DNA from 3 places in the Roseibium sp. ROS1 genome. Region 1 is predicted to be linked to each of the others. Evidence: predicted binding sites of a transcription regulator. Region 1 holds the regulator's gene; each other region holds the start of a gene.
What was found. The regulator LexA, encoded in region 1, represses DNA repair genes until DNA is damaged. The targets are predictions, from matches to a motif close to TGTTCNNNNTGTGTTCNG.
Positions count from the first base shown of each region.

Region 1 (7,846 bases):
TTGGAGACCGCAGCGGAATAACCGACGAGCAGGAAGAGATTTTGCGGGCCGCCGGACTGGCTCACATTCTTGCAATTTCCGGACTGCATATGGCGCTCTTTGCCGGCGGCGCCTATGGGGCGGTCTTGCTGCTCTTTTCCTTGGTGCCGATCCTGACGCTCAGGTGGCCGGTGCACAAATGGGCCGCGCTTTCAGCCCTTGGTGCTGCAGTTGTCTATCTGCTTCTGTCCGGTGGTGCGGTTGCGACGCAGCGCTCGTTCCTGATGATCGCGATTGTCTTTGTCGGAATTCTGGTGGGGCGACGCGGCCTGACCCTGCGAAGCGTAGCGTTGGCTGGCCTCGTACTCTTGCTGATTGCTCCTGAGCGGTTGTTTTTTCCCGGCTTCCAGATGTCCTTCGCTGCCGTGATCTGCCTGGTCGCCGTATATGACCTGTGGCGGCAGCGAGATCGTTCCCTGTCATCTGGTGAAAGACTGTCCGGATGGGGCATGGCGACTTGTCTTTACCTCGGCAAGTGGGTTGCAGGGCTGTTTGTCACCGCATTGGTCGCAGGGCTGGCGACCGGCATTATAGGAGCTCATCACTTCAGCCGCATTGCGCCCTATGGCCTTGTCGGCAACTTGCTGGGAATGCCGGTGTTTTCACTTGTTGTGATGCCGATGGGAGTATTTGCATTCGTTCTGATGCCCTTCGGCCTTGCGGCTCTCCCTCTGGCTGTCATGTCTTTCGGAGTTTCACTTCTGTTGAAGGTTGCTTCCTTTACCGCAGCCCTTGATGCCGGCGGCGGAACTTCCGGAAGGCTCGACGGGGCTGCTGCATTGCTGTTGCTATCATCATTATTTGCCGGATTGTTGGTGCCTGGCAGAAAGCGTGTGCTCGCAGGAGTGCCTCTCGTCGCAGGAATATTGATTGTTCTCACCAGCCGGCCTCCGGATATCCAGATTGCTGCAAGCGGCTCTCGAATTGCTGCCCGCGATGAAACGGGAATTTTGCGCTACGCAGCAAGGGGAAGATCGTTTGCAAGTGATCTCTGGCTGCAGTCGGAAGGAGTGAGGAATGATGCGATCTTGTCGCGCAAGATGAAATCGCCTCAAAGAAATTGCGATGAGGACGGTTGTGTCATCAGGGCCTACGTCAATTCAGAGGACGCAGAACGGTTGGATGGCAGGCAATCGTTTCTTGCAATCGCGCAGCCAAAGACATTTGAAGCGTTTCAGCTGGATTGCCGATATGCCGATTTGGTCGTGACCGATCTTGTCGCTCCGGAGAGCTGCGGTGCAGCCCTCGTTCTGGATCACGGTACGCGCACCGAACGTGGTGCCGTCTCCATCTGGCTATCGCCCGGTGATTTCAGCGAGGCCGCGAATGCTACGAGCGGTGCCAGTGGACCGGGCCATCCGCCAAACGAAAATCTGAAAATCGGGAAACTGAAGTTTGCCATCCCTGACCCACCGCGCCCCTGGCATCAGCAGGGAACGGTAACAAGAGACAGCCTGCGTCTAGCCGAGCGCGCCTCGGTGGCCGAAGCGCGCGCAGAGGAGTGACTGGTCAGTACTGACGAAACAGGGCAACGAGGCGGCCCTGAACACGAACGCGGCCGGGACCGAAGATCCTGGTTTCATATGCCGGGTTGGCTGCTTCAAGAGCGATGGAAGCGCCTTTCTTGCGCAGCCGTTTCAAGGTGGCTTCTTCATCGTCCACGAGTGCAACCACGATGTCGCCACTGTCGGCGCTGTCGGTCCGGCGGATAAGAACGGTATCACCGTCCAGAATGCCCGCCTCAATCATGGAATCACCACGAACCTCCAGCGCGTAGTGTTCCCCGCGACCAAGCAGGTCCTGCGGCACTGTGATGGTATGGCTGTGTGTTTGAATGGCCTCGATGGGCACGCCGGCTGCAATGCGGCCCATGACGGGAATTTCCGTAACACTGGACACTGGCACCGGTGCAGCTTTTTCCGGCTCCGGTTTGCCGAGTGAGCCTTCAATGATTTCAGGTGAGAAGCTGCCTCTTGGTCGTGGAGCGCCCAAGCCGGGTGCGATGGAGTCCGGAAGACGAACAACCTCCATGGCTCTGGCCCGGTTTGGCAGGCGCCGGATGAAGCCACGTTCTTCAAGCGCGGTGATCAGGCGGTGAATGCCGGACTTGGAGCGCAGGTCGAGCGCATCCTTCATTTCGTCGAAAGACGGCGGCACACCGGTTTCTTTCAGTCTTTCGTGAATGAACATGAGCAGTTCGTACTGCTTGCGCGTCAGCATGTAGGCGTCCCCTGACCGAGAAAACATCTGGTACAAATCAAGAACATGGTACCTGTTCTCATTGTGTTCTGCAAGGGTAAATGTTCTCTTACTGTTCTTGGCTTCGAACAAGTTGCCGTATTCAATCCGTCTCCGATATCGGATTTAGGTCGTCCTTCGATCCGGTCATGATCAGCAGTTCACAGGTGATCAAAGTCGGCGCGCCACCAGCGGTGAGAATGCCCCGATGCAGTCCACCTTCGAGATCGACGGCGCGGATTGGGACGCAAAGCTCTTGCTCCGGTTTCGCGCCAGCGTTTGCAGACAGGAGTATCTCGGAGATCAGACCTGTCATCGGCTGGGCATCGCGGAACGCTGCTCCGGCCAGACTGCCCAGTCCATAGACTTCGAAGGAGGGTGCTTTCAGCTCTTTTGCGAGTTCTTGGATGCTGTCCGTCAGGTCGGCAAACGGAGCGAGTGTGGTGATAAGCGCATTGTAGTCGGTTGTCCGTGACTGTTCGTCATCCTGTTGCACACGAAACAGCGTGAATTCGGTTTCCGGATCCAGCGATGCCACGAACGCTGCGCCTTGCAGGCCGTACCCTTTGATAGCCCCCTGATGCGCAACCTTCAGCGTATGCGGCAGTAAGTGGCCAAGGTGCTCGACTTCTTCCTCGTGCCAATAAGCGTGTACATGAGCGAACCATTCACCATCTCGTATCCCGAGAATGGCAACTGCGGACTCCAGCGTTGCGCCTTTCGAAGAGTGCGTGTCGCTGTACCAGGCTGCATGTCGGTCATCGATTGCACAGGCAGGCATTACGAAGTCGAACGCTTCGAGCGTGAGCCCGGAAAGATCGAGAACGGCGGAGCTCAGTCCTTGGTGCGTGGCGAAGCGGCCCAGCGCCTCCAGCAAGGGAGTTTGCTCTGCCAGGGAGATTTCCAATGGTTTCGCCAGACATCTGGCATGTGGGAGCCGATTGATGGCAGAAGGGCCGGGATGACGAATGTCGGACAGAGATCTGGGGGCGGGCCGTCTCACAACAGGCCTTTCTCGGTCAAATGCTCCCGCACCAGTTTCTTGGTGATCTTGCCATAGGCGCTTGTCGGCATTCCGGGAATGAAGAGATAACGTGCAGGCATCTTGTAGCGGGCGATCTTGCCGTTCAGATAGTCGCTGAGTTCCTGAGGGTCGGGTGACTTGTCTGGGGCAGCCACACAAACGGCTAGGCCGACTTCGCCCCATTGCCTGTCCGGAATGCCGAGAATTGCGACCTCGGAAATATCCGGATGTGTAAGCAGCACTTCCTCGACTTCCTTCGGGTAGACGTTGGAGCCACCAGAAATGTACATGTCCGACGCTCGGCCTGTCAGGAAGAGGTAGCGCTGTACATCCATGTGACCGATGTCTCCGGTGCGGAACCAGCCGTTCCGGAAAGACTTCTGGTTGGCGTCTTCGTCTTCCAGATAGCCAGCACAGACTGCCGAACCGATGACGCAAACTTCACCCGTTTCATTGGGGGGTAGATGATTGCCATCCTCGTCCTGGATCGAAACCTCTATACCCGTGCGCTCCGTACCGCATGTGCCGCTGCGTGTCTCAGGTCCATCCTCCAGAAAATGATCCTGTGGCCGTAGCACGGTGATGTTTCCGGTGACCTCGCCAAGTCCGTAGTATTGAACCAGAACGTGCCCCAATTTCTGGAGTGCCAGCTTCTGATCCTCCCTGTACATGGGAGCCCCCGCATAAATGACGTGACGAAGGCTCGAGTGATCGTACTGATCGACAGAAGGGTCTTCCACCAGGCGTTTGACGATTGTGGGAACGGTGAAGAGATTGCTGACCTTGTGTTTTTCGATCAACTCGAATGCAGTCGAAGGATTGAAGCCACCTCCGGGCAGGAGAACATGTGTGGAACCAACTGATAGCTGGGCAATCAGTTGCAACCCTGCACCGTGTGACAATGGAGCTATGACCAGCGACGCATCGCGCTCCGTCGTCCCGGGCAACAGGTCTGCCATGTAGTTGACGCAAACGAATCCGATCTGCCCGTGACTGAGGACAACCGCCTTCGGGCGGCCAGTCGAGCCTGAGGTGAAGAACAGCCAACAGGGATCGTTATAGTCCACTGCCTCGTTCTGCAGGACCTGTCCCTGGTAACGGGAGAGGAGATCCTCATAGCTTGTGCCAAAGTCGCTGGCTCCAATTGTAATGCATCGTGTCAGCTGATCTCTGGCGTTTCGCACTGCATCGGCCTGAGCACCAAAATCAGCGTCACACAGGAAAACCTTCGCCTTCGCTTTTACCGCAGCATAGGCCGTCTCGCCCGGAGCCTGTCTGAAATTGCAGGGAACCCAGATGGCTCCCAGACGAAATGCCGCCAACATGATCTCTATCATCTGATGCGAGTTCTGGGCCTGGACCAGCAAGCCGTCGCCCTTGGAAACGCCGAATTCCGATTGGAGACCTTTGGCAAGTGCGGAGACGCGCGAATCGATTTCTGACCAGCTCAAGGTGACCCCATCCTCGACAACCGCAGGCCCTGAGGGCCACCGGGCAGCGTTCCTGGACAGAAAATGCGCAAGATTGGCCACGCGATTGGAACAGCGCTCCACCATCTAAGTTTGCCTCCCGACTACTGGTTTTTCAGACGTTAGGTTGATGGCAGTCCATTTGACAAGTTGAGATTGGCATTCAGACCGTTCCGCTTTCTAGGTAAATCGTGCAAGTATGCCGCCGATCGGTTTCGACGTTTGCCTGAGGATTTCGAATGAGTGAGATGACGATTATTGATTGGGACGATGCCTACTCAAATGCTGCCTATATTCCAGGCGCTGACGATTTCATCGTGCGCTGGGCACAGGAAGCGGAAACCTTCCGGAAAAGCTGGGTCGAAAAGGATCTGGATGTCGTTTACGGGGAAGGGGATCGTCAGCGGTTCGATGTGTTTCGGCCACAGAGGAAGTCCAAGGGGCTCGTCGTGTTCGTGCACGGTGGCTACTGGCTGAGATTCGATAAAAGTTCCTGGTCGCATTTTTCTAGCGGCTGCCTGGCAAGAGGCTGGACGGTATGCATGCCGTCGTATGATCTGGCTCCTGATGCGCGGATCGCAGATATCACGCGGCAAATCTCTGTCGCGATTACGAAGGCGGCTGCTCGCGTCGGTGGCCCGATCCGTCTTGCCGGGCATTCCGCTGGTGGGCATCTGGTCACACGCATGATTTGCGAAGACAGCCGGTTGCCGAAAGACGTTCTGGATCGAATCGAGCGTGTTGTTTCCATCAGCGGTTTGCACGACCTTCGCCCGCTCAGAAACACGGTGATGAACAAGTCCTTCCAGATGAACGAAGACGATGCCATGGCCGAAAGTGCGGCATTGATGGTGCCCGCCGTCGACTGTCCGGTTGTCGCCTGGGTCGGTGGAGCGGAGCGTCCGGAGTTTCTAAGGCAATCGAAACTCCTTGCGGATGCCTGGCCAATGGCCACCTACAAGGAGGATCCCGGCCGCCATCATTTCGATGTCATAGACGGTTTGAAGGATCCCGATAGTGAACTGACGGAAACCTTGCTGGCCCCTTGAGCCACTCACGAGGAGGCGCATATGCGTACTGAAAGCGACAGCATCGGCGAAATAGACGTGCCGGAGGACAAATACTGGGGGGCACAGACACAGCGCTCCTTGAAGTATTTTTCCATCGGTAGCGACCTGATGCCGATAGAGCTTGTCCACGCTTATGGCGTTTTGAAGAAGGCAGCGGCCCTTGCAAACGAAGAGCTGGGGTTGCTGGATGCAGATCTTGCGCGGTTGATTGTCCAGGCAGCCGACGAAGTTATTGATGGAAAACTTGACGACCATTTTCCGTTGCACGTGTGGATGACCGGCAGCGGAACACAAACCAACATGAACGTGAACGAAGTGATCTCCAATCGCGCCATTGCCCTTGCCGGTGGTGTGCTGGGGTCAAAGGATCCGGTTCATCCGAACGATCACGTGAACCTGTCTCAATCGTCCAATGACAGCTTTCCCGCAGCAATGCACATGGCCGCTGCACTCCAGGTGACACATCGCCTCTTGCCCGGCGTGCAGATGCTCCACAAGAGCCTGCAAGACAAAGCCGACGCCTGGGACGACATCATAAAGATCGGCAGAACGCATATGCAGGACGCCACGCCGTTGACGCTTGGTCAGGAGTTTTCCGGCTATGCGGAAATGCTGCGTCAGGACATTGAGCGCATCAGTTTTGCCCTAAAGGATGTCTATGGACTAGCGCTGGGCGGAACCGCAGTCGGGACGGGCATCAACGCTCATCCCCTTTTTGCGGAGTTGTCTGCCACCCGGATCGCGGAATTGACGGACTTGCCGTTTTATACGGCTCCGAACAAGTTTGCTGTTCAGGGGGCGCATGATGCTCTCGTCATGTTGAGCGGAGCCTTGAAGACACTTTCAGTGTCCTTGTTCAAGATCGCAAACGATATCCGCCTCTTGTCCTGTGGGCCCCGCTGCGGTTTCTTTGAGTTGAAAATTCCGGCAAACGAGCCCGGCTCTTCGATCATGCCAGGCAAGGTCAACCCGACGCAGTGCGAGGCACTGGCGATGGTTGCGGCACAGGTGATGGGCAATGACGTCGTCGTCGGGATAGGTGGCGCCAGTGGCTACCTGGAGATGAATGTCTACAAGCCGCTGATGATCAATGCGATCCTGCAGTCGGTAAAGATCATGGGCGACGGTTGCACCAACTTCTCACTTTTCCTGGTGGAAGGCATGGAGCCGAACGAGAAGCGCATCAGGGAGTTTCTGGATCAATCCCTGATGCTTGTGACAGCGCTAAGTCCGGTGATCGGATATGACAAGGCCAGTCATGCCGCACACCATGCGTTTGAGCATGATCTGACCTTGAAGCAGGCGTGCCTTGACCTTGAATTCGTCAGTGCGGAGGAATTCGACCGGGTTGTTGATCCGGCGAAGATGGTCCAACCGTCGCTTTAGGTCGGCCGAAAGTTTCCTGATGAGCGCCTTCGTGACGCGCTGGGCAATTCGGCGTACGACTACAAGAGACCCCTTTGCGCGAGATTGCGCATGAGGGAGCTTATGCCGAATGTCCATTCCGGACATTCGGTCGAAAGCCGGACCGTGTTGCTCAATCGACCGAGGCCCGGACTTTCGATTGTAACGACGTCGCCCAGTTTGTGAGTGAAACCTTCTCCGGCAACGTCCCGGTCCTGCGTCGGTGCGAAGAGGGTACCGAGAAACAGCATGATCCCGTCGGGATACTGATGGTGGCGGCCCAGGGTTTGCCGGACCAGATCCACAGGGTCCCGACTGATTTCCTTCATCGAAGATCTCCCCTTCAGGATGAAGCCGTCCGTTCCCTCCACCGTCAGGTCCAGCTCTGCCAGTCGAACGTCATCCAATGAATATCCCTGGTCGAATAGTCGGATCATCGGTCCGATGGCACAGGATGCATTGTTGTCCTTTGCCTTGGACAAGAGCAGAGCCGAACGGCCCTCGACATCACGTAGATTGACATCGTTTCCTAGCGTCGCGCCAACAATCACACCCTTTGAGGAGACTGTCAGAACCACTTCCGGCTCTGGGTTGTTCCAGCT
Region 1 is NZ_BAAGIG010000002.1:1,493,893-1,501,738, reverse strand. It holds gene ACYQ6M_RS14945 (ComEC/Rec2 family competence protein) at 1-1,544, shown strand, start outside; gene lexA (transcriptional repressor LexA) at 1,549-2,259, opposite strand; gene ACYQ6M_RS14935 (hypothetical protein) at 2,381-3,184, opposite strand; gene ACYQ6M_RS14930 (acyl-CoA synthetase) at 3,277-4,857, opposite strand; gene ACYQ6M_RS14925 (alpha/beta hydrolase) at 5,010-5,819, shown strand; gene fumC (class II fumarate hydratase) at 5,841-7,226, shown strand; gene ACYQ6M_RS14915 (fumarylacetoacetate hydrolase family protein) at 7,286-7,846, opposite strand, start outside.

Region 2 (7,846 bases), 310 kb from region 1:
TACGCGCTGAAACCGTCGCAGGCGTTTCTACTTCAGGGAGCCGATGTGGTGTTCTGGGTTGGGCCAGAACTGGCTCCCTCGCTCAAGAAGCCGATCGAAACCATGGCCAAGAATGCTGTAACGGTCGAACTGATCGATGCGTCTGGGATTCATCAACTCGACATCCGCGAAGGTGCCAGCTTCGACGCCCATGATCACGATCACGACGATGGGCACAGTGGTGAAGAGCATGCGCATGATCATGCAGAAGAAGATGACCACGACCACGCTGGCGGCGAACATGAGCACGAAGAGGGCGAACATGAACATGCTGGCCACGAACATGATGACGACAACAGCCACGCCGAAGCCCATGACCACTCGGGTCACGACCACGACGCAGAGCATCAGCACGCGGCACACGGGGCTGTCGATCCGCATATCTGGCTGAACCCGGAAAATGGCATAGAGATCGCAAAAATCATGGCAGATACCCTGGCGAAACAGGATCCTGCCAACGCCGAAATCTATAAAAAGAATGCAGCGGCTTTTTCCAAGCGGATCGCGTCACTCGATCAGGACATTTCCGCTGAACTGGCTCCGTTTGCAGACAAAAAGTTCATCGTCTTCCACGATGCCTATCATCATTTCGAACATCACTATGAAATCGAGGCCAGTGGATCGGTTACCGTTTCTCCGGAAGCTCTGGCGAGTGCAGACCGAATTCAGGAAATCCAGGGCAAGATCAGGGACCTCGGCGTAAGCTGCGTTTTTCAGGAACCGCAATTTGACGCAAAGCTTGTTTCGGTTGTTCTGGAAGGCAGCAGCGCTCGGTCAGGTACGCTTGACCCGCTGGGCACCGATCTTGAAAATGGCCCGGACCTTTATCCGCAACTTCTGAAGGGGCTCTCAAGCTCTCTGAAGGATTGCCTCGGCGGCGCCTCCTGATATTGCCTCTTCGAGAGGGAAAACAAAAAAGCCGCCGGAGGTCACCCCTTCGGCGGCTTTTGTTGTTCTGCTATCCCAGATCAGGACGTTCTGACTTTTTCCCGCTCTGCTTCGGTTTTCTCGATGGCCTTCAACAGATGCATGTCCCTGTCGTAGACGTCGGTATAGAAGGCAACCGTCCCGTCCAGCTCAGGCCATGCCGTGAAATAGGACACATAAACCGGAATATCACCGGTCACCTGTTCTTGCTGGTTCTGACCGCCCGAAATACGCGAGCTCACGTAATCCTTGGATTTGCCGAGAACCGCAGCGGCCATGGCCTTGGGATCCTGCAGACGGATGCAGCCATGGCTGTATGCTCGCATATCCTTGTTGAAGAGGTTCTTTGACGGCGTATCGTGCATGTAGATGTGATGCCTGTTCGGGAACAGGATCTTGACTTCGCCAAGCGCGTTCGAGCTGCCCGGATACTGGCGGACGTTGACCGATTGCTGTTTGGAAGCAACCGCGTACCAGTCGACTGCAGAAGACGAAACCTGCCGGCCGCCTGGTGTCGTTACTTCATAACCGGCGCGGTCGAGATAGCTCGGGTCGTTTGCCAGTTTCGGCAGCATTTCATTGACAATGATCGAATACGGCACGCCCCAATAGGGATTGTATTCAACGATTTCGATCTTGTCGTAGAAGAAGTTGGTCTGATTGGACTTCTTGCCGACAACCACCCGCATGCTCAATGGAGCTTCGTCAGGCGCGGTATAGGTCGCGGTGAAGGCAGCCTGGTTGATGAAAACCTTGCGTTCGCCGAGCTCTTCGGGAAGCCAGCGGCTGCGCTCCATGGCCAGTTCGACTTTGGCGATTTTCGCCGCGTTGGTTTCGCCGACCATCGCGTTGATGGTGTTCTTGCCGATGATACCATCCGGCGTGAGCTTGGCTTCCTTCTGGAAAGCCTTCACCAGCTCAACGAGTTCCGGAGAATAAAGTTCAGCGCCATCATAGGCAGTCAGCGTCTCTTCATGAGCCGACTTGAGTTCCTCCGAGCCGTTCTTGGCGATCGCGGCGACGATGTTCTTCATTTCCGGGCTGGATTTGCCAGCCTTCAGGAGTGTGCCGGGCGCGATGACGATCTGGTCGGCGTCTTCATCTTCTGCTCGCAAGCGGGCTAACTCTTCGGTCAGCTTGCGAAAATGTTCACTCTGAGGCTGCGCTTTGGCAACTGCTGTTTCGGCATTGGCCGCTGCCTTGAATCCTTCCAGGGCTGCAACGAGATCGACTTCATGCCTCGGCAGATCGTGATATTCGGAAATCCGGTTCGGATCGACACGTCCGCGCCTGGAATCCAGAACATATGTCAGAACGGCTGCACTCATCTCCATCTCGAACCGCATCGTGGCGGCATCGAGTGCCTCACCTTCAAGACCTTCAGTTACGGGAAGATCGACGACATAGTCTTCCGGATTCAGCGCAAATTTGCCTGTTTCAGCGAGACTACTGCGGACCGCGATTGCCTTTTCTGTCGGCTTACCGTCTTTCACCCAGACGAAATCGGGATGCTCACGATAGAATGAAATGACTGCAGAACCCACTTCCGGAAGGACGGTGAGCGACATGTCTTTCAATGCCGGACGCGCCGTGTCGAATGCGGTCAGAACGACCGGAGCCTGTGGCAGGCTATCGCTTTCGGTGCTCGGGGCATCCGTCGTTTCAACGGGCTGGACATCAGGCTTCACCTCGGCAGACTTGATCTCCGACAGTTCAGCCAGCGAAACCTTCTTCCAGCTGTCGGCCGAGTAATTGAGGTAGCGCGGCGCAGAGACCTTTGCGGTAACGACCTTCTTGCTAAGATCCTTTTGGCGCTCACGCTCCTGCTGCCGGCGATGCGCTTCCGGATTGAACAGACGCTGGAACAACCCCTGCGCGGAAGCAGGCTCAACCGAGACCAGGTTAAAACCGGAAAAAAGCACCGTCGCCATCAAGCCAGCCCTGAGGGACGTCCCCAGGACGGAACGTTTCGGTTTTTTCCTGGTACATTCGCTCAGTGCCATTGCATTCGCTCGCATTGTCTAAACCCGCTTATTTTAAATCTTTTCGAACCTGACGCCTTGCCCAAGTCACCAGGGTTTTATTGCTTCCCTGCAAGGATCGAAGGCTGTTCGGCATATCCGCCGTGGATGTTCTACATCCGAGCGTGATATGGCAACGCAGTTACCGTGCAACCGGGCCCCGCGACCCGATTCCCGGAAACTGCGCCCGTAAACCGTTTGATACTATAACAGGGTTCATCAGATGGTTAAGGGGCGCCGTCCTACACAGGTTTGAAATCAGCCGACTGTGACGATTTTGCCTCGTTGCTGACAGTACAGCTGCCCACCATCACGGTGCCAGAAACGGCAGAACTGCGGCTGTTTGGAAAAACAACCTGGCGTGATTGGCATCACGCCGCCTTCTTCGTCAAAGGGGTATCTACGGCTTCACGAGTACGTGAGACATTACCGGAGAGCCAAATGCCGTTTCAATTCAATGTTGGTGACCATTCGTCACCGATCTGGAAATACACAAGTTTCAACTCTTCCCAGTATTCAAAGCTGAAATGGGCCAGAAACAAGCTTTTCAAGATGGTCAAGAACAACCCGGGATGTAATGCCTATTTCCGGACGCTGCCCAAGGGGCGAAGCTTGTCGGACATGATCAACGACAGCTCGATTTGGGTGAATTACGGACCGACCATTTCGCCGCTACATGGGGAAATCCACGTTCCTTCAGGGGAAATCGCGGTTGGTGACCGGGCCTTTAAAATGGGCAGGTGGATGGTGCTGGCCACCATCATTCATGAATTCGCGCATCACAACGGCGCCCCGATTACGGGTGGCGACACACGCGCAGAAGAAGCCGTCTATCACTGCGGTCTCGGCAGTGCGAAGGAATATTACGACGGCGTTGATGACCCGACCACGCCTTACGACCCGAACGTCGGCGGTTGATCAACATAACCTGGTGCGCGGCCCCAAAGCATGGGACCGCACCCGGTAGGGCAGAAAAAGATCAGAACGGAATTTCGTCGTCCATAGGGCCGCCACCGCCACCGGACGGACCGCCGTAACCGCCACCGCTGCTGGAACCGCCGCCATAGCCACCACCGAAATTCCCGCCGGAACCGGAACCGGAACTGGAACCGCCGCCGCCGAAGCCACCTCCGCCGCCGCCTTGTGAGTCATTTCCGTAATCGGGAAGACCGCCGGATGCACCGCCACCTTCGCCGCGGCCGTCAAGCATGGTCAGGTTGGAGTTGAAGCCCTGCAGCACGATCTCGGTGGAGTACCGGTCCTGACCGGACTGATCCTGCCATTTGCGGGTCTGAAGCTGGCCTTCGAGATAAACCTTTGATCCCTTGCGCAGATATTGTTCCGCAACTTTGCAAAGACCGTCGTTGAAGATCACGACGCGGTGCCACTCCGTCTTTTCACGACGCTCACCGGTGTTGCGGTCGCGCCAGGATTCCGACGTCGCAATCCGGAGATTGGCGATCGGGCGGCCATCCTGCGTACGGCGGATTTCCGGGTCTGCTCCCAGATTGCCGACCAAAATTACTTTGTTGACGCTGCCCGCCATACTGAACTCCTGTTTGTTTTTCGTTGACCCCGCCGACGATGTTCGTGTGCTTCTCCGGCACGTGTCGATAAACGGTCAACGTTGCAAGCTTTGCTGCTAGAAACCAGAACCCTAACGGCACGCCAACAGCTTCGCCGCTATTTTCGCCAGGCTTCACTCATTTTCCACAAGGCAACTCACAAACTGCTGCCTGGTTCATCCGCCTAAAATTCGAGCAAAGTCGACAGACACAATCCTTGATTGCACCAAGTTACAATTTGCTCCACTTTTGTTCCAATCAAGCCCCGATTTTTCTGTCAGGACATTATCTCATGAACTGCGAGGTTTCGGTCACCTATTTCTGCTCGGTTCCTGACGCGGCAATCGTTAATGTACTTGTTTTGTTCTTATCATTTCTGTAAAAGCGATTCAATCAGGCATCGCATCGACGAGTGCCTCTGGCACGATAATGAAAATGCCTCACTGGAAGCTCCGCCCGAAACTGCTATATCGGGGCAAACAGACATCATCGGCAATGGACCATCTTAGCGTATGCGAGAGCAACAATCGTCTTTGGGCGACGCATGCGGTCAGGAAGAACGACAATGAAGACAGCCAAGGGATCGCAGTCGGAAGAAGCCTGGAAGGCGGACCCAACACGGGTCATCAGCATCCGTGGCGCACGAGAGCATAATCTCAAGGGCGTCGACCTGGACCTGCCCCGCGACAAGTTGATTGTCATGACCGGCCTGTCTGGCTCAGGCAAGTCGTCACTCGCCTTCGACACCATATATGCAGAAGGACAGCGGCGGTACGTGGAAAGCCTGTCCGCCTACGCGCGTCAGTTCCTGGAAATGATGCAGAAACCGGACGTCGACCAGATCGACGGACTGTCGCCGGCAATCTCCATCGAACAGAAGACCACGTCCCGCAATCCGCGCTCCACAGTTGGAACGGTTACGGAAATCTACGATTACATGCGCCTTTTGTTTGCGCGTGTCGGCGTTCCCTATTCCCCTGCTACCGGTCTGCCGATCGAAAGCCAGACCGTCAGCCAGATGGTCGATCGCATTCTTGAGCTGGAAGAAGGTGCCCGCCTCTACCTGCTCGCGCCGATGGTTCGCGGCCGCAAGGGCGAGTACCGCAAGGAACTTGCCGAGCTGATGAAGAAGGGTTTCCAGCGCGTCAAGATCGACGGAACCTTCCATGAGATTTCCGAGGCCCCTGCCCTCGACAAGAAATTCAAGCACGATATCGACGTCGTCGTAGACCGTATCGTCGTGCGTGACGATATCTCCGGTCGGCTTGCCGATTCACTGGAAACGGCGCTGAAACTTGCCGATGGCATTGCAATTGCCGAATTTGCCGACAAGACCGACGAGAACGGCAACCCGGAACGGCTGATCTTTTCCGAAAAATTTGCCTGCCCTGTATCCGGCTTCACCATTCCGGAGATCGAGCCGCGTCTGTTCTCGTTCAACAATCCCTTCGGTGCCTGCCCCACTTGTGATGGCCTTGGAACGACACTCGCTTTTGAAGAAGACCTGGTTGTTCCTGACCACTCGCTATCCTTGCGCGAAGGAGCTGTCCTGCCGTGGGCGAAGACAGGGTCGACATCACCTTATTATGCCCAGACGCTGGAAGCACTCTGCAGTCATTTCAAGGTGTCCATGGCAACGCCCTGGAAGGATCTTCCTTCGGAAGTGCGCGAGGCAATCCTTCATGGAACTGGCAATGCGAAGATTGAATTCGTCTATGATGACGGCGTCCGCAGCTACCGGACAGAGAAGACCTTTGAAGGTGTAATCGGCAATATCGAACGGCGGTGGCGCGAGACGGAATCCACCTGGGTTCGCGAGGAACTGGCAAGGTTTCAATCCGATCATGCCTGCCCGGCTTGCAGCGGGTTCCGTCTGAAGCCGGAAGCGCTTGCCGTCAAGATCGCCGGCAGGCATATCGGTCAGATCACCGAACATTCCATTCGCGATGCAAGCCTCTGGTTTGAAGCCCTGCCGGAGCAACTGAACGACAAACAGAGCGAAATCGCAGGCCGCATCCTGAAGGAAATTCGCGAGCGGCTGAAGTTCCTGAATGACGTTGGCCTTGAATATCTCACCTTGTCCCGCTCTTCCGGAACACTGTCAGGTGGCGAAAGCCAGCGTATCCGCCTCGCCTCGCAGATCGGCTCGGGGCTGACAGGAGTTCTCTATGTACTGGATGAGCCGTCCATCGGCCTTCATCAGCGCGACAACGCCCGTCTTCTGGAAACGCTGAAACACCTGCGCGATCTCGGCAATACGGTGATTGTGGTCGAGCATGATGAAGACGCGGTGCTGACTGCCGATTACGTTGTCGACGTCGGACCTGGAGCAGGCGTCCATGGTGGGCAGATCGTCGCCAAGGGCACTCCCTCCGAAATCATGGCCAATCCCAATTCGTTGACGGGGCAGTACCTGTCTGGATCCATGATGGTTTCGCGCAACGACGAGCGCAGAAAAATCAACAAGAAGCGGAAGATCTCCGTTCGCGGCGCCCGCGGCAACAATCTGAAGGACATTGACGTCGACGTGCCGCTCAGCACGTTTACCTGTGTCACCGGTGTGTCGGGTGGCGGCAAGTCCACGTTCCTGATCGATACGCTCTACAAGGCCGCAGCTCGTCGCCTCAATGGCGCGCGGGACAACCCTGCCCCGCACGATCGCATCGAAGGCCTGGAAGTGCTCGACAAGGTCATCGACATCGATCAGTCACCGATCGGCCGGACCCCCAGATCCAACCCGGCGACCTACACCGGTGCCTTTACCCCGATCCGTGAATGGTTCGCCGGCATGCCTGAAGCCAAGGCCAGAGGCTATCAGCCCGGCCGGTTCTCCTTCAACGTCAAGGGAGGCCGCTGCGAAGCCTGTCAGGGCGACGGCGTCATAAAGATCGAAATGCACTTTCTGCCGGATGTGTACGTCACTTGCGACGTATGCAAAGGCAAACGGTACAATCGGGAAACGCTCGAGGTCGAGTTCAAGGGCAAGTCGATTGCCGACGTGCTCGACATGACCGTGGATGAAGCCGCCGTGTTCTTCTCCGCAGTACCCGCCGTGCGCGACAAGATGGAGACTCTGGCGCGTGTCGGTCTCGGCTACATCAAGGTCGGCCAGCAGGCGACCACGCTCTCAGGTGGTGAAGCGCAGCGCGTAAAGCTTGCGAAGGAACTCTCCAAGCGCTCGACGGGGCGTACGCTGTACATTCTGGACGAACCCACGACAGGCCTGCATTTTCACGATGTCGCAAAACTGCTGGAAGTGCTTCACGAACTGGTCGACCAGGGCAACACCGTACT
Region 2 is NZ_BAAGIG010000002.1:1,187,906-1,195,751, reverse strand. It holds gene ACYQ6M_RS13575 (zinc ABC transporter substrate-binding protein) at 1-927, shown strand, start outside; gene ACYQ6M_RS13570 (L,D-transpeptidase family protein) at 1,008-2,897, opposite strand; gene ACYQ6M_RS13565 (hypothetical protein) at 3,429-3,905, shown strand; gene ACYQ6M_RS13560 (single-stranded DNA-binding protein) at 3,967-4,533, opposite strand; gene uvrA (excinuclease ABC subunit UvrA) at 5,118-7,846, shown strand, end outside.
Region 2: a site for LexA is predicted at 4,792-4,809, ahead of ACYQ6M_RS13560 (single-stranded DNA-binding protein). Genes of this name have one in related genera too.

Region 3 (7,846 bases), on a different contig from region 1:
GGTGTCGTTGAAGTGCGCGGCGAAGTCTATATGGCGCACAAGGATTTTCAGGCGCTGAACGAGCGCATGGCAGCCAATGGCGGCAAGGTTTTCGCCAACCCGCGCAACGCGGCGGCGGGCTCGTTGCGCCAGCTGAAATCCGAAATCACGGCCTCCCGCCCACTGCGGTTCTTCGCTTATGCCTGGGGCGAGATGAGCGAGCTGCCGGAAGACACCCAGTTCGGCATGGTCAAGCAGCTGGAAGGCTGGGGCTTTCAGGTCAACCCGCTGATGAAACGCTGTGAAACCGTGGAAGAGCTTCTCGGGGTCTATCACGGCATCGAGGAAAGCCGTGCCCAGCTCGATTATGATATCGATGGTGTAGTCTACAAGGTCGACCGGCTGGACCTGCAGGAACGCCTCGGCTTTGTCTCGCGGTCACCCCGGTGGGCGATCGCTCACAAGTTCCCGGCCGAACAGGCCTACACCATTCTCAACGACATCGAGATCCAGGTTGGCCGAACAGGTGCCCTGACGCCGGTTGCCAAGCTGGAGCCGATCACGGTGGGCGGTGTCGTCGTTTCAAACGCGACCCTCCACAACGAAGACTATATCAAGGGTATTGGCCAGGACGGAGAGTCGATCCGTGGCGGCAAGGATCTTCGCATCGGTGACACGGTGAAGATCCAGCGTGCCGGCGACGTCATTCCGCAGATTGTCGACATCGATCTGGACAAACGCCCCGATGGGGCGGAAGCCTTCGAGTTTCCGACTGTCTGCCCCGCCTGCGGTAGCCACGCGGTGCGCGAGGAAAAGGAAAAAACCGGGCGCCGCGATGCGGTGCGCCGCTGCACCGGCGGTCTGATTTGCCCGGCCCAGGCAACGGAAAAGCTCAAGCATTTCGTCTCGCGCAATGCCTTCGACATCGAAGGCTTCGGCGACAAGCAGGTCGACGCCTTCTACAAGGAAGGCCTTGTGATGGCGCCGGCGGACATCTTCACGCTGGAGGAGCGGGACAAGCGCTCTCTCACCAAGTTGCGCAACCGGGAAGGCTGGGGGGCCATTTCGGCGAAGAACCTTTTCGAGGCAATCAACGCCCGGAGAGAGATTGACCTTCATCGTTTCATCTTCGCCCTCGGCATCCGTCACGTGGGCGAGGGCAACGCCAAACTTCTGGCACGTGCCTATGGCTCCTGGGCGGCGTTCTATGCAGCCATGAAGGCGGCGCATGACACGGCGGGTGAAGCCTGGACAGAGCTCAATGACATCGACGGCATCGGCCATATCGTTGCCGAGGCGCTGGCGGAGTTCTTTGCCGAGCAACACAATCTCGACCAGCTCGACGCACTTCTGGTCGAGGTGTCACCCAAGGACGCTGAAAAGATCAACGCCTCCGGCTCGCCGGTCGCAGGCAAGACAGTGGTTTTCACCGGCTCGCTGGAACGTATGACCCGCGACGAAGCCAAGGCCATGGCCGAACGCTTTGGTGCCAAGACAGCCGGTTCCGTGTCGAAAAAGACCGACCTGGTGGTGGCCGGTCCTGGTGCTGGTTCAAAGCTGAAAAAGGCACAGGAGCTGGAGATCGAAGTCATCTCCGAGGATGACTGGTTCGATCTGGTGGGGGCCTGAGGCGCACCTGCCTTCTCTATCTCTGTTTTGCGAAGATAAGGCAGGGGCGGCATGATGCACGGGCTCCCTTGTTTACTGGATCCCCGCCTGCGCGGGGATGACAAGAGAGAGGCTTCGGGACATGGCTTTGCTTCTTGTCATCCCGGTTTGACGCGCAGCGGCAAGACCGGGATCCAGTACCTCCTGTGCTCGCTGGAACCGCAAACCTCTGGGTTTCCCGAAACTGCTATCGGCAGTGCCAATTCAACAGGACTAACGTATATCCGGGAAGAATTTCAACGAAGGCTCCACGTTGCACCTCGATCAGCAATACTATGTCTACATTCTTGCAAGCGGACTGGGCGGCACGCTCTATGTCGGGGTGACGAATGACCTGTTGGGCAGGGTTTCGCAGCACCGTGAAAGCATCGGAAGCCAGTTTACCGCGAAGTATGGCGTGCATCGCTTGGTGTATTACGAAGTTCACGAGGAAATCGAGTGGGCGATCAAGCGGGAAAAACAGCTCAAACGCTGGAATCGTGCCTGGAAGATCCGTTTGATCGAAGAACGGAATCCAAACTGGGACGATGTGTTTCCTAAACTGGTTTGATACTTTTGCGTTGCTTCGATCGTTTTCTGGGCATTGCCAGTTCTCCCGCCGCTTGGTCAAGCAACAGGCTCCCTTGTTTACTGGATCCCCGCCTGCGCGGGGATGACAAGAGAGAGGCTTCAGAGCATGGATTTGCTTCTTGTCATCCCGGTTTGACGCGCAGCGGCAAGACCGGGATCCAGTACCCTCTGTGCTCGCTGGAACCGCAAACCTCTGGGGTTCCTGAAATCTGTCGCGGCTTTGTCAAAAGAGGCGGCCTCACGCAGTTGCCGGTTCAAATAAGAAAAGCCCGCTTCTTGTCCCCACCAAATCGGTCATTCCTGCCTCGCCAGCGCCGGTATGTTGCTATATTGTTCTCAAAACAAGCGCTTGAAACCGGACCAGTAAACCATGACCGACCCGGACGGGTACGACGATTCCTTTGACGATCCATTCCAGCCTATCGGCACGCGGGCGGAGTCCGCGCCTGCTCCCGTGCGGCCGCAAGGAGGGATCGCGGCCAGGGCGATGGCGGCACGGCGGGCACCGGACTATCTGACGGGGCTGAACCCGGAGCAGCGGCTGGCGGTGGAAACGACCGAAGGGCCGGTTCTGGTGCTGGCTGGTGCCGGCACGGGCAAGACCCGTGTTCTGACAACACGCATCGCCCATATCCTGGCAACCGGCTTGGCGCGGCCGTCCGAAATTCTGGCTGTCACGTTCACCAACAAGGCTTCGCGCGAGATGAAGGAACGCATTGCCGGTTTTGTCGGCGGCAATGTGGAAGGCATGGCGTGGCTCGGCACGTTCCACTCCATCTGTGTGAAGATCCTGCGCAAGCATGCCGAACTTGTCGGCTTGAAATCGTCCTTCTCGATCCTCGATACCGACGATCAGATCCGCCTTATCAAGCAGATCATCCAGGCCGAAGGGCTGGACGACAAGCGCTGGACGGCCAAGGCCTTTGCCGGGATGCTGGATGGTTGGAAAAACCGGGCTCTTGGGCCAAAGGATATCCCGGAAGGCGAGGCGCGGGCGTTTGCCAACGGCAAGGGCCGAAAGCTCTACGAGGAATATCAGGAGCGCCTGTCGATCCTGAACGTGGCCGATTTCGGTGACCTGCTTTTGCATGTCATCACGTTGTTCAAGACGCAGCCGGATGTCCTCAAGGAATATCAGCGCCGCTTCCGCTACATGCTGGTGGACGAATATCAGGACACCAACATCGCGCAGTACCTGTGGCTGCGGCTGCTGGCCCAGGGCAACCCGAATGTCTGCTGTGTCGGTGATGATGACCAGTCGATCTACGGCTGGCGCGGCGCGGAAGTCGATAACATCCTGCGCTTCGAACATGACTTCAAGGGCGCCGTCGTCATTCGCCTGGAGCGCAATTACCGCTCAACCAGCCATATCCTGGCTGCCGCATCCCACCTGATTGCCTTCAACGAAGGCCGTCTCGGCAAGACGCTGTTCACCGATTTCGAGGAACCCGACCACGACCTGGTGTCGGTGGCCTCCGTCTGGGACAGCGAAGAAGAAGCGCGCACCATCGGCGACGAGATCGAGACGCTTCAGTCGCGAGGTCATTCGCTCAATGAAATGGCGGTTCTGGTGCGGGCATCCTTCCAGATGCGCGAGTTCGAAGACCGGTTTGTCACGCTGGGGCTTAATTACAGAGTCATCGGCGGTCCGCGCTTTTATGAGCGCATGGAAATCCGCGACGCCATGGCGTATTTCCGCTGTGTCGCGCAACCCGCGGACGATCTGGCGTTTGAGCGCATTGTCAACACGCCGAAGCGCGGTCTTGGCGATGCGACGCTGAAACTGGTCCATGGCGTTGCCCGGGCAGAGCGTATTCCACTGATGCAGGCGGCAAGCCAGCTTATCGATACCGAAGAACTGAAGCCAAAGCCACGCAACGCGCTGAAGTCCGTCCTCGACAACTTCGAGCGCTGGCGGCGTCAGCTCGACCAGATGAAACACACCGAACTGGCGGAAATCATCCTCGATGAGAGCGGTTACACCGAGATGTGGCGGCAGGACCGCTCGGCGGAAGCGCCCGGACGGCTCGATAACCTGAAGGAACTGATCCGGTCTATGGACGAATTTGAATCCATGGCCGGTTTCCTGGAGCACATTTCCCTCGTCATGGACCGGGACAGCGCGGATGCGACCGACGCCGTATCCATCATGACGCTACACTCGGCCAAGGGGCTGGAATTCGACACGGTGTTCCTGCCCGGCTGGGAAGAGGGGCTGTTTCCCCACCAGCGCGCGCTGGATGAATCCGGTCGCGCCGGTCTGGAGGAAGAGCGCCGGTTGGCCTATGTCGGCATCACCCGAGCGAAGAAACGCGCAAAGCTCTATTTCGCGTCCAACCGGCGCATTCACGGCCTCTGGCAGTCCACCGTTCCCTCACGGTTTCTGGATGAACTGCCGCCGGACCATGTCGAGATTGCCGAAGCTTCGTCCAGCTATGGCGGCTATGGCGGTGGCGGTTACGGACCGTCCCGGTTCGACAGTCATGATCCCTTCGACAAGGGTAGCTACTCCACGCCGGGCTGGCAACGTGCGCAGCGTGCCAAGCAGTCCTCCAGCGGATTTTCCGATGGCGGCGGCCGTGGGTATCAGTCCGCGCGGCAAAAGCGTCAGGGGCCGTTGACCATCGAAGGAGAGCTGGTGGCGAAATCCGTCAGTGACACGCCATCGCAATTCTCTCTGGGCGAGCGCGTGTTCCACATCAAGTTCGGCTATGGCGCCATCAAGTCGATCGAGGGAAACAAGCTGACCATCGACTTTGAAAAGGCAGGGGTGAAGAAGGTCATCGACAGTTTCGTCGAACGGCACTGACCGGCTGGTTGCGAAAACCAGTCCGGTGAACTGCTTCTGACGGCTACGCTCCAATAGAACCGGGAATTTGGTCTCGCACCTGATGTATCCTTGGGTTGGCCGCAAGGCCTGAGACACTTTGAGTCTGGGACCGTTCTAGAGATCGACACCTTGCGGTTTGATCAGCATGTCGCGCTCCTTCAGGTAGGGATGTATACCGACGGCCTCACGCAGCACTTCCTGGCCCAATTGCACCCTGCCGAGCGTCATGAAGATGATTGCCTTGCCGGACAAGGCGCCAAAGTGCCGTGGTTCCAGAGCAAGGGCGCGTTCGATATCTTCGAGGCTGGCTTCGTAATTACCCTGCAGGAAGAGGATGAAGGCACGCTGGTTCCAGCCTTCCGAGTAATCCGGTGCCTCTTCCACGACCGTGTCGAGCAGATCCTTCGCACCCTGAAAGTCATAGGATCCTCGTTTACGCATGGCTTCGTCCACCTTCTTCCGGATCTCTGGCGTGGGAGCGGCATCCAGCCAGGTGTGCCAGATGCTATCTTCGATCTTGCTGGCCGCCTCTTCATTCGGAGCGTTCTTCAAGGCTTCAAACAGTTGATCCTGCTCGGACGTTGCCCAGGCGGGGAGGATGAGAAGCTGGAGGCAAAGAAGGGCAGCAACCAGACATCCGGTCACTTGCAGCCAGTTTAGGTGCGAACGGGGGCAAGTCATGGGTGTTTCCTCGCATTTCCCAATGAAATGGGGCACAGACCCGGTTTGCCCAGTCCCGGGACCGTTTCAAGCTGGCATCGCTGGCCGCTTCCCGCTATACCGCACGCCTTGACCCCAATAACCACAGGCGCGAGCGGCGATGAAAACCATCCGGGTGCGGATCACGGCTGAAGAACTGGAAGCCAAGCGGATCTCCGAGATTCTTGAACGGGCGTTTGAGGACGACGGCAATCCGGTGACCATCTACGAAGCAACGCCGGACGGACGCCTGTGGGCTGCTGAAATTCTTCTGTTCGACATGGAGCCGGAAGAGGCGGCTGCGACGGTGCGCGACCGTGTCGGCGCCGATGCATTTGCCGCGCCGCTGGAAGCAGAAGAACTGCCGGATATCAATTGGGTCGAGAAGAGCCTTGAAGGGCTGAAGCCGGTAAAAGCCGGTCGTTTCGTTGTTCACGGCAGCCACGATAGGGACAAGGTTCCAGGTGGGGCCATCGGCATCGAGATCGAAGCCGCGCTTGCCTTCGGAACCGGTCACCATGGCACGACCGCGGGTTGCCTGGAGGAAATCGACAGGCTTTTGTCCATGCGCGCGTATGACAGCATTCTCGATCTTGGAACGGGAACAGGCGTGCTGGCAATCGCCGCTGCGCTTCAATCCCGCCAGTTGGTTCTTGCAACCGATATCGACCCTGTTGCGACGAAAACAGCGCTGGAAAACGCCCGGCTCAATGGTGCGGGGCATCTTGTTCGTGGCTTTACCGCCAACGGAATTGAAGACCGCCGCTTCCGTCTCTTTGGTCCGTTCGACCTGGTGATCGCCAACATCCTGGCGCGGCCGCTGATGAAGATGGCGAAGTCCATCGGTGAACGCATGACGCCGACCGCAACCCTCGTGCTGTCCGGCCTCAGGGTGGAAGACGGTCCCCGGATCCTGTTCGCCTACGGTTGTCAGGGGTTCATTCTGGACAGGCGCGGCGAAAAGGACGGCTGGTTGACGCTTACACTTGTGCGGGGACGTAAACAGGCCTGACTGCGTCCGCCATCTGCCAGGAAACAGCGATGATCATGTCCTCGCCTGCAAGGCGCTTGTCGTCGCCAGGCTCCGCAGGATGAGGGAAGGGGAGAGCCGTTTCTTTTATTCCGGTGCCCGGAAATCTTGACTGCAGATACAAAAAGACCCGCCGAAATTTTCGGCGGGTCTTTTCTTGTGCACAGTGGTTTTTACTTAAACCGTCCTGAGCCCCTTAGAACGCGCTGGTAGAGGTGCCTTCGCGCTCGAGCTGGGCGCGGTCGTAGCCGTGGGAGGCCAGGGTCGCGTCGTCCAGTGACAGCAGGTAGCCGTTGACATAGCGGCGTGCCTGGATGGAGCGGGCTTCAATCATGCGGTCGAAAGCGCGGCGCATGAAGCTGCCGCCGGCGCGGGTCGAGGTGGTTGTTTTCATGGTCATCGTGGTCATTCCCATTTGAAGTTTAAGAGCTTCCCTAGGGAGAAACGTCTTTTTTCTTGTCTGAACCCTATATGCGCTTTTGCCGGGACCTCAGGTAGGCCTCGAAACGCATGCCAGCCTTGCGCTCTTCGCATATGCGAAAGATTTTGCTGCAATGCAAAATATGAGGAAGATAATGCTGCTGAACCAATTCAAGCGGAATAATTATCCAGCTTGATCGGATGGGGCCGCGAAATTATCTTGCGGCCATGTTCCAGACCTTTGACGATCTTAGTGATCCTTCCTGTGGCGCGCCGCATGCGGCGCTTCTCAGAGCCGAACTCTCCCGCCGTGGTCTCGACGGCTTTCTCGTGCCGCGCGCCGATGCGCATCAGGGCGAATATGTGCCGCCGCATGATTGCCGCCTCCAGTGGCTGACAGGCTTTACGGGATCTGCCGGCATGGCGGGGGTTCTGGGGGAAGAAGCCGCTATTTTCGTTGACGGCCGATACACCATTCAGGTGCGTGACCAGGTCGACATGGCGGTCTTTCCGGCGCGCCATCTTGTCAATGAGCCCGTGACCGACTGGCTGGCCGAACGACTGCAACCGGGGCAGAAGCTGGGCATCGATGCCATGCTGCACACGGTGAGAGAGGTTCGCCGTCTCGAGGAGATTTGTGAGTCGGCCGG
Region 3 is NZ_BAAGIG010000001.1:1,101,503-1,109,348, forward strand. It holds gene ligA (NAD-dependent DNA ligase LigA) at 1-1,608, shown strand, start outside; gene ACYQ6M_RS04930 (GIY-YIG nuclease family protein) at 1,901-2,197, shown strand; gene ACYQ6M_RS04935 (ATP-dependent helicase) at 2,588-5,026, shown strand; gene ACYQ6M_RS04940 (tetratricopeptide repeat protein) at 5,162-5,728, opposite strand; gene ACYQ6M_RS04945 (50S ribosomal protein L11 methyltransferase) at 5,868-6,758, shown strand; gene ACYQ6M_RS04950 (hypothetical protein) at 6,973-7,191, opposite strand; gene ACYQ6M_RS04955 (aminopeptidase P family protein) at 7,425-7,846, shown strand, end outside.
Region 3: a site for LexA is predicted at 2,538-2,555, ahead of ACYQ6M_RS04935 (ATP-dependent helicase). Genes of this name have one in related genera too.